Regions from separate parts of the Kosakonia sp. SMBL-WEM22 genome, predicted to be linked through region 2. Evidence: predicted binding sites of a transcription regulator. Region 2 holds the regulator's gene; each other region holds the start of a gene.
The links. The regulator PurR, encoded in region 2, represses purine synthesis genes. The targets are predictions, from matches to a motif close to CANGCAAACGTTTGCNTG.

Region 1: purL (phosphoribosylformylglycinamidine synthase) is a predicted target of PurR. The motif match lies at 1,890-1,907, and genes of this name have one in related genera.
Region 3: HF650_RS08615 (amino acid aminotransferase) is a predicted target of PurR. The motif match lies at 1,831-1,848, and genes of this name have one in related genera.

Annotation. Positions count from the first base shown of each region.
Region 1 is NZ_CP051488.1:3,700,037-3,703,246, reverse strand. Features, by position in the region: gene mltF (membrane-bound lytic murein transglycosylase MltF) at 175-1,725, opposite strand; gene purL (phosphoribosylformylglycinamidine synthase) at 1,998-3,210, shown strand, end outside.
Region 2 is NZ_CP051488.1:2,210,182-2,213,391, forward strand. Features, by position in the region: gene punC (purine nucleoside transporter PunC) at 1-96, opposite strand, end outside; gene punR (DNA-binding transcriptional activator PunR) at 209-1,120, shown strand; gene purR (HTH-type transcriptional repressor PurR) at 1,139-2,164, opposite strand; gene HF650_RS10485 (YnhF family membrane protein) at 2,462-2,551, shown strand; gene HF650_RS10490 (MFS transporter) at 2,718-3,210, shown strand, end outside.
Region 3 is NZ_CP051488.1:1,820,134-1,823,343, reverse strand. Features, by position in the region: gene asnS (asparagine--tRNA ligase) at 1-10, shown strand, start outside; gene ompF (porin OmpF) at 616-1,725, shown strand; gene HF650_RS08615 (amino acid aminotransferase) at 1,912-3,102, shown strand; gene HF650_RS08610 (MBL fold metallo-hydrolase) at 3,150-3,210, opposite strand, start outside.

The sequences.
Region 1 (3,210 bases), 1.5 Mb from region 2:
CAGCGCCATCCGGCAGACAATGCCTGATAGTGGCTCCGCCTTATCAGGCTTACGGGGTAGTGCGCTTGCCTTTGTAGGCCGGATAAGCGCAGCGCCATCCGGCGAACAATGCCTGATGGCGGCTCCGCCTTATCAGGCCTGTGGGGTAGTGCGCCTGGATTTGTAGCAACGCCTTCAGCGGTTCACTTTCAGCTGCAGCGTATCCTGCGGTAAAACCGAATGGTGACCAAATGCCTCATCGACGGTCAATGCGCTGAAGGGCAGCACGCCATAGGTCGGCTGATCGAGCTCCTCGCTCGACACCGCTGGGTAGCTCTGCGCCAGCTTGAGCGTCCTGGCAAGCTCCTTCTCTTTTTCGAGCAGATAACCCACCAGGCTAATCTCATATTTACGAATATTCTCGACGTAGGCATACGCCTGATACCCGCGGGCATAGCCGTAGCGTAATTTACTGTAGTAGGCCTTCTGGCTTAACAGCGGTAAGCGCTGTTTCACATCTGCCCAGCTGTCCGGATTGCCTTTAGTCTTCACCGTCAGCGCGCGAGCATCAAGCATATGCGCATAACCCATGTTGTAAGCCGCCAACGCATACCAGATCTTCTCATCCTGCGGCACGCTATCCGGCACTTTGCTCATCATATCCTGCAGGTAGCGCGCGCCGCCGCTGATGCTCTGCTCGGCATCGGTTCTGTCACTCAGCCCCAGGCTCTGCGCCGTATTGCGGGTCAACATCATTAACCCGCGCACGCCGGTCGGTGAGGTGGCCTGGGCGTCCCAGTGCGACTCCTGGTATGAAATTGCCGCTAACAGCTTCCAGTCTATCTGCTGGGCATACTTTTCAAACAGCGGCTGCAACTCCGGCAGCACACTATCAACGGCGCGTAAAAAGGCACGGGTATCAACATAATCAAAGCCATCGCCATGCCCAAGATACTTCTCTTCGAGCCTTGCAAGGATCCCTTCGCCATTAATGGTATTGAAGAAATCGAGCATCGCCGCAGAGAGGGTATTGTCGTCGTCGCGCTTGCTGAACCAGGTGACGGGCTGCTCATCGGAGATATCAAGCGCCACCGCCAGCTCCGGGTGAACGCGCTGGAAGAGGCTGATCGCCACCGAATCGGCGACGGTATAACTCAGCTTGCCGTCGACCACTTGCTGAAGCAGAAGGGTGGTACCGAGTTTCTCATCCACCTTCCAGCTTAGAGTGGGGTACTTTTTCTCTTTTAACTCACGCAAATCGTCCAGCGCGACATGCCCCGGCGCAATGGTTAACTGACTCTCATTCACTTGCGCGAGCGTGCGCGGACGATAGCTGCCAACGCGATAGACCAGCTGTTGAGAAACCGAGTAGTAGACCGGCCCGGTCTGGTAGCTCTTCACCCGCTCATTGTTATAGACCAGCCCGGCGGCGAGCATATCGGCATTGTCATGATCGAGATCGTCAAACAGCTGGCTGATGTTCTGGCGCACGGTGATTTTAAGCTTCACGCCGAGATAGTCGGCAAACTGTTGCGCCAGTTCGTAATCGAGGCCGTAATTTTTGCCGTTGATAGAGGTGTAGGTAAGCGGCGTCGAAATGGTACTGACGCGCAGCTCCCCGCGTGCCTGGATAGCCGCGATGCGGTTATCGGCTTTGCCAAACCAGGGGACTGATGGCCACAGCGCCGCTGCCAACAGCAGAGTGACAATGCCGATGAGCAGATAATTAATCTGAAATCTTTTCAAGGAGTTAATTCTCTGCGCCGTACTTTGCCTCAAAAGGTTTTCGCAATCACAGCAAGGGGGTTGCTGTCGATTTAGCGGCATTCTGCGTAACAAAACGGCAGTTGGCAACAAATTACAGCATTCGGCCACAGCTATTGCTAAAAATCGTCGGCACTGTTTATTTCCACGCAAACGGTTTCGTCGCGCGCCAGGATTCTTTATAATGGCGCCCGTTTTCCCCTGGTGCACACTTTAAGCGTCCCCGACGCTTCGTAATCGAAGACGAGAGACTTATGATGGAAATTCTGCGTGGTTCGCCTGCCCTGTCCGCATTCCGTATTAACAAACTGCTGGCGAGGTTTCAGGCCACCAACCTGCCGGTGAGCAATATTTATGCCGAATATACTCACTTTGCCGATCTTAACGCGGCGCTCACCGAAGAAGAGTACGCCAGGCTCCAGCGTCTGCTGAAATATGGCCCAAGCCTTAGCAGCCACACCCCAACCGGAAAATTACTGCTCGTCACTCCTCGTCCCGGCACCATCTCTCCCTGGTCATCCAAAGCTACCGACATCGCCCACAACTGCGGTCTGGAAAAGATCAACCGCCTTGAGCGCGGCGTGGCCTACTACGTTGAAGCCACCAGCCTGACCGACGCCCAGTGGCAAGAGGTGGCGGCGCAGCTGCATGACCGCATGATGGAGAGCGTATTTAACGCTGAAGCGGACGCCGCGCGTCTGTTTGAGCACCATCAGCCTGCGCCGGTACAGAGCGTAGATCTGCTGGGTGAAGGCCGCCAGGCGCTGATCGACGCCAACCTGCGTCTCGGCCTGGCGCTGGCGGAAGATGAGATCGATTACCTGCACGACGCCTTTACGCGCCTGGGGCGCAACCCGAACGATATCGAACTCTATATGTTCGCCCAGGCGAACTCGGAGCACTGCCGTCACAAAATCTTCAACGCTGATTGGGTGATTGATGGGCAGCCGCAGCCGAAGTCGCTGTTCAAAATGATTAAAAACACCTTCGAGAAGACGCCGGAGTTTGTGCTCTCTGCCTACAAAGATAACGCGGCGGTGATGGAAGGATCCGCTGTCGGTCGTTTCTATGCCGATCGCGCTGAAGGTCGCTACGATTTCCACCAGGAGCCGACCCATATTTTGATGAAGGTGGAGACGCACAACCACCCGACCGCCATTTCACCCTGGCCGGGCGCGGCAACCGGCTCCGGCGGCGAGATCCGTGATGAGGGCGCGACCGGGCGCGGCGCGAAGCCGAAAGCAGGCCTGGTGGGCTTCTGCGTTTCCAACCTGCGTATTCCCGGCTTCGAGCAGCCGTGGGAAGAGGATTTCGGCAAGCCGGAGCGCATCGTTACCGCGCTTGATATCATGACCGACGGCCCGCTGGGCGGCGCGGCATTTAACAACGAATTTGGCCGTCCGGCGCTGAATGGCTACTTCCGTACTTATGAAGAGAAGGTCAACAGCCACAACGGCGAAGAGCTGC
Region 2 (3,210 bases):
AATCGCGCTGAAAGCGGGCAGATACATGTCGGTGGCTAAAAAGCCCAGCACGCTTAACCCCCCGAGCCAGACTAAAAATCCTTTGCCAGGTTGCATTCTCTTTTCTCTTTAATTGCAGGTAATCAGGGTGGGGAAGTGTAAGGAGTGCTTTCCTGGTTGTGAAACGCTAATATTTGCATGTTGGTTTCAAAAATTTTGCAGGCAAAATATGTGGTCAGAATACTCTCTTGAAGTGGTGGATGCCGTAGCGCGTAATGGCAGCTTTAGCGGCGCAGCGCAGGAGCTGCACCGCGTGCCCTCAGCGGTGAGCTACACCGTGCGTCAGCTGGAGGAGTGGCTGGCGGTGCCGCTGTTTGTGCGCCGTCACCGCGACGTAGAATTAACCCCCGCCGGGGTCTGGTTTTTAAAGGAGGGGCGATCTGTTATCAAAAAAATGGTGATCACCCGCCAGCAGTGTCAGCAGATCGCCAATGGCTGGCGCGGGCAGTTGCCGATTGCTGTCGATAACATTGTGAAACCCGCCCGCACCCGGCAGATGATTGTCGATTTTTATCGCCACTTCAGTGATGTCGAGCTGGTGGTCTACCAGGAGGTGTTTAACGGCGTCTGGGATGCGCTCGCCGATGGCCGCGTTGAACTGGCGATTGGGGCCACGCAGGCGATCCCGGTCGGTGGCCGCTATGCCTTTCGTGATATGGGCACCCTGAGCTGGAAGTGTGTCGTCTCACGTCAGCATCCGCTGGCGCAGCTCAACGGTCCGTTAAGCGATGAGACGTTGCGCAACTGGCCATCGCTGATCCAGGAGGATACCTCCCGCTCGCTGCCAAAGCGTATTACCTGGCTGCTGGATAACCAGAAACGGGTGATGGTGCCAGACTGGGCCTCGTCGGAAGCGTGCCTGTCGGCGGGGCTTTGTGTAGGGATGGTGCCAGCCCATTTTGCCCGGCCACGGCTTGATAGCGGCGACTGGGTGGCGCTTGAGCTGGAAAACCCGTTTCCGGATGCCGCCTGCTGCCTGACATGGCAACAAAGCGAGGCGTCGCCTGCGCTGAACTGGCTACTGGATTATCTGGGCGACAGTGAAACGTTGAATAGAGAGTGGCTGCGGGAGCCGGAGTAAGGCTCCCGCGGGAAGGGATTAACGGCGGTAGTCGCGGAAGGGGCCATCGGCCACCGAGCGGCGCTCCACCAGGCGCGGATGCACTTCAATCGACTGCGACTGTTCGCGCTTGTTCACAATGCGATCGAGCAGCATGGTGAAGGCCGTTTCACCCAGCGAGTCTTTCGGCTGATGAATCGTCGTCAGCGCCGGGGTGAAGAAGCGTGAGTTGCGCACGTTGTCATAACCGATGACGGAGATATCCTGCGGCACGCGCAGCCCCATCTCATCGGCGGCGCAGAGCGCGCCCATCGCCATAATGTCGCCGCCGCAGAAGACCGCGGTCGGGCGCGAGGACTGGCCGAGGATCTGCTGCATGGCGCGGTAGCCGGATTCCGGCTCAAAGTCCCCCTGCACAATCCAGTGCTCGGGCACGTTGATCATCGCCTCGGTCATCGCCTTCATAAAACCGGCCAGACGACCTGCGCCAGTGTTGCGCTCCAGCGGGCCCGGGATCACGCCGATGTCGCGATGCCCGCGCTCAATCAGGTAACGGCCGGCCATATAGCCGCCTTCAAAAGCGTTATCAATCACCGAATCAGTGAAGTCTGCTTTCGATTCTCCCCAGTCCATCACCACCATGGGAATATGACGATACTCCTCCAGCATGGTGAGTACGGTTTCCGGGTACTCCGAGCACATCACCAGCAGGCCATCGACACGTTTTTGCGCCATCATCGACAGGTAAGCGCGCTGCTTCTCCTGGCTGTTCCACGCGTTGCCGAGGATCAGGGTGTAGCCCTTCTGGAAACACTTCTTCTCAACCGCTTCGATGATTTCGGCGAAGTAGGCCGCTTCACTGCTGGTCGCCAGCAGACCAATCGATTTGGTGTGATTCACTTTTAGGCTGCGGGCGACGGCGCTTGGCGAATAGTGCAGCTCTTTGATTGCCGCCCAGACGGCGTTGCGCGTCTCTTCGGCGACGAAACGGGTTTTGTTAATTACATGTGATACGGTTGTAGTGGAAACGTTTGCTCGTTTCGCGACATCTTTAATCGTTGCCATCAGATATTACTCCAGACCATATCGTAAGCTCCTGATAATTCGCAAGGTAAACGTTTGCCTTTAATCACCCTGAACTCATCAAAGTGAGTGCGGTACGCCGGGAAAACGACACTGGACGTCAGGAGGGGAGTCAATGGCCGGTACGCTAATAAATTTAGCGTCGAATTTTGGCTGATCTTGAGCAAAAGGGGAAGTATTAAAACGTTTATGCTGCCAAATCGCGCAAGATTTTTCAGAAAATTTGTGCAAAAATGCGCAGGCTCACTTTTTGTGGGGAAATTAAATGGAGAAAAATTGATGAGCACCGATCTTAAGTATTCACTCTTCACCACCGTCATCGTTCTGAGCCTGATTGTTTTCGGCGCGCTGACCGCTGCACTGCATTGATCTGATGCGAGGGAGAGCCCTCTCCCTCGATTCTTGCGCCACCATTGTTCCTCGTTGCGCAATTAACTTTTCTCCTCCCGCTCACTTCTGTTTTTTGTGACAGCTGTCATACTTTTGCCTTTTCGCGGCCTGGCTGAGGGTCGCATGTTCATTTCGGAGTCAAAAGATGAAAATAAATTTCCCCCTGCTTGCGCTGGCGATTGGCGCGTTTGGGATTGGGACCACCGAATTCTCCCCGATGGGATTACTGCCGGTGATTGCGCAGGGCGTTGGGGTTTCCATTCCAGCGGCGGGGATGCTGATCAGCGCCTACGCCATCGGCGTTATGGTGGGCGCGCCGCTGATGACGCTGTTACTTTCTCATCGTGGCCGTCGCAATGCGCTGATTTTCTTAATGGCGATTTTCACCGTCGGCAATGTGCTCTCCGCCATTGCGCCGGATTACGCCACCCTGATGATCGCCCGTATTATCACCAGCCTTAATCACGGCGCGTTCTTCGGGCTTGGCTCGGTGGTCGCCGCAAGCGTTGTCGCGAAAGAGAAGCAGGCCAGCGCGGTGGCAACGATGTTTATGGGGCTGACCATCGCCAATATTGGCGGAGTGCCCGCCGCCACCTGGCTTGGGGAAACCATCGGCTGGCGCATGTCCTTTATGGCAA
Region 3 (3,210 bases), 390 kb from region 2:
GACCTTCTGATTTAAAGAATGTCAAACAAGGCCAGCACATTTGCTGGCCTTTTTATTCTCTGCTGTCAACTTTTGTTAACAAGCTCACATTTTTTCTCGCCTGTAAAAACGCCCTTTCTACATTTCTTTGCTTTTTTTTACGCTTGAATTGCTTCGCAACAAAAATCACTCACGTGAATATTTCAAAGTGTTTCATTCGGATGATTAGCACATTTGGTTAAAATAAGCACAGCTATCTGGACGTCTAAAAGCAAATATAAGAAAAAGCTTTAACTGCTCCTTTTGTGCATAAGCCAGGCCTTTATCTCAATTAAACATAAGTAATTCATATAAATAGGAATGAAGGCGCTTATTTTTTCAGCGGCAGGTGCGGAAGTTAGAGATGGTTCACAAAGTTCCGTCAAATACACAAAATATTACACATTATTTCTTCTTGTTACTTCTTTAAGACATTTGTAGCACTTTCAGGCTAGCGAAACGTTTACTTGTTTGGAAAGATGCCTCTCAGACACAGAAAGACACCAAACTCTCATCTGTAGTTCCGTAAATTTTTTTTGACGGATTTACACGGCGGCAGTGGCAGGTGTCCAAAAAAACCAATGAGGGTAATAAATAATGATGAAGCGCAATATCCTGGCAGTGGTTATCCCTGCCCTGCTCGTAGCGGGCGCAGCTAACGCTGCTGAGATCTATAACAAAGATGGCAACAAAGTTGATATCTACGGTAAAGCGGTCGGTCTGCACTACTTCACCAAAGATAATGGCGCTAATGGTTACGGTGGCAACGGCGACAAAACTTACGCTCGTCTGGGCTTCAAAGGCGAAACTAAAATTAACGACCAGCTGACTGGTTACGGTCAGTGGGAATATAACTTCCAGGGTAACAACTCTGAAAGCGGCACCGATGCTCAGAGGGGTAACAAAACCCGTCTGGCCTTCGCTGGCCTGAAATTTGGTGATGCAGGTTCTTTCGACTACGGTCGTAACTACGGTCTGGTATACGATGCAATCGGCGTAACCGATATGCTGCCAGAATTCGGTGGCGACACTGGCAACAGCGATAACTTCTTCTCTGGTCGTACTGGCGGTCTGGCGACTTACCGTAACAGCAACTTCTTCGGCCTGGTTGATGGTCTGAACTTTGGCGTACAGTACCTGGGCAAAAACGAACGTTCTGATATCGGATATGCTAATGGCGACGGCTGGGCAACCTCTCTGAGCTACGACTTCGACGGCTTCGGCATTGTCGGTGCGTATGGCGCAGCAGACCGCACTAATGCTCAGCAAACTTCTACCACCTACGGTACATCAGGTAAGAAAGCTGAGCAGTGGGCGACTGGTCTTAAATACGACGCGAACAATATCTACCTGGCTGCACTCTATGGCGAAACCCGCAACGCACAGCGCCTGACTACTACTCTCCCGGGCGCTACTGATGAAGTTACCGGTCTGCTGAACAAAACTCAGGACTTCTCCGTTGTTGCACAGTACCAGTTCGATTTCGGTCTGCGCCCGTCCATCGCTTACTACAAATCTAAAGCGAAAGACGTTGCAGGCGTAGGTAGCGAAGATTACATCAACTACATCGAAGTTGGCGCGACATACTACTTCAACAAAAACATGTCCACCTATGTTGACTACGCTATCAACCAGATTGATAAAGACAACAAACTGGGCGTAGGTTCTGACGACACCGTAGCTGTTGGTATCGTTTACCAGTTCTAATCAGTCACCCTCGACTGTTATAGGCATTTAAAACAGGGCTTCGGCCCTGTTTTTTTATGCCTGCGGCAAAAAGCGCGACGACTTTTGAAAAGCGTCGCGCTTTTTATTGCAAACGGTTGGCAATTCCCCTGCCAGCCGTTAACCTGATAACGGAATTCCCTTCTGTCATCAAAATGGAACCTCGTCATGTTTGAGAATATTACCGCTGCCCCTGCCGACCCAATTCTGGGCCTGGCCGATCTGTTTCGCGCCGATGAACGCCCGCACAAAATTAACTTAGGCATCGGTGTCTATAAAGATGAAACCGGTAAGACGCCGGTGCTGACCAGCGTGAAGAAAGCAGAGCTCTATCTGCTGGAAAACGAAGCTACAAAAAATTACCTCGGCATCGACGGCATTCCAGAATTTGGCCGCTGCACCCAGGAGTTACTCTTCGGCAAAGGCAGCGCCATTATCAATGACAAACGCGCACGGACGGCACAAACCCCAGGCGGCACCGGCGGTCTGCGCGTTGCCGCAGATTTCCTCGCCAAAAACACCAGCGTAAAACGCGTCTGGGTCAGTAACCCGAGCTGGCCGAACCACAAAGGCGTGTTTAACTCTGCCGGCCTGGAAGTGTGCGAATACGCTTACTACGATGCACAGAACCATACCCTCGATTTTGATGGCCTGCTGGCCAGCCTCGAGCAGGCACAGGCGGGTGACGTCGTGTTGTTCCACGGCTGCTGTCACAATCCGACCGGTATCGATCCAACGCTGGAGCAGTGGGAGACGCTGGCGAAGCTTTCTGTAGAAAAGGGTTGGTTGCCGCTGTTCGATTTTGCCTATCAGGGCTTTGCTCGCGGTCTTGAAGAGGATGCTGAGGGGCTGCGTGCCTTCGCTGCGCTGCATAAGGAGCTACTGGTCGCCAGCTCCTACTCGAAAAACTTCGGCCTCTACAACGAGCGTGTAGGTGCCTGTACGCTGGTTTGCGCCGATGCAGATGCCGCCGATCGCGCATTCAGCCAGATGAAATCCGTGATCCGTGCGAACTACTCCAACCCGCCAGCCCACGGCGCGTCGGTAGTTGCCACCATCCTCAGCAACACCGCACTGCGCGCCATCTGGGAGCAGGAGCTGACGGACATGCGCCAGCGCATCCAGCGTATGCGTCTGCTGTTTGTGAATACACTGCAGGAGAAAGGTGCGAACCGCGACTTCAGCTTTATCACCCGACAGAATGGTATGTTCTCATTTAGCGGCCTGACCAAAGAGCAGGTGCTGCGCCTGCGTGAAGAGTTCGGCATCTACGCCGTCGCTTCCGGGCGCATCAACGTGGCTGGTATGACCCCGGACAATATGGCCCCGCTGTGCGAGGCGATTGTCGCCGTCCTGTAAGCAGGCACAGGAAAGTAAAAAGGGTCGCTTGCGCGACCCTTTTTTGTTTACCACACCGGTTGTTCATCCTGCAGGAACGGATTGTGCAACCGCTCATTCCCCAATGTC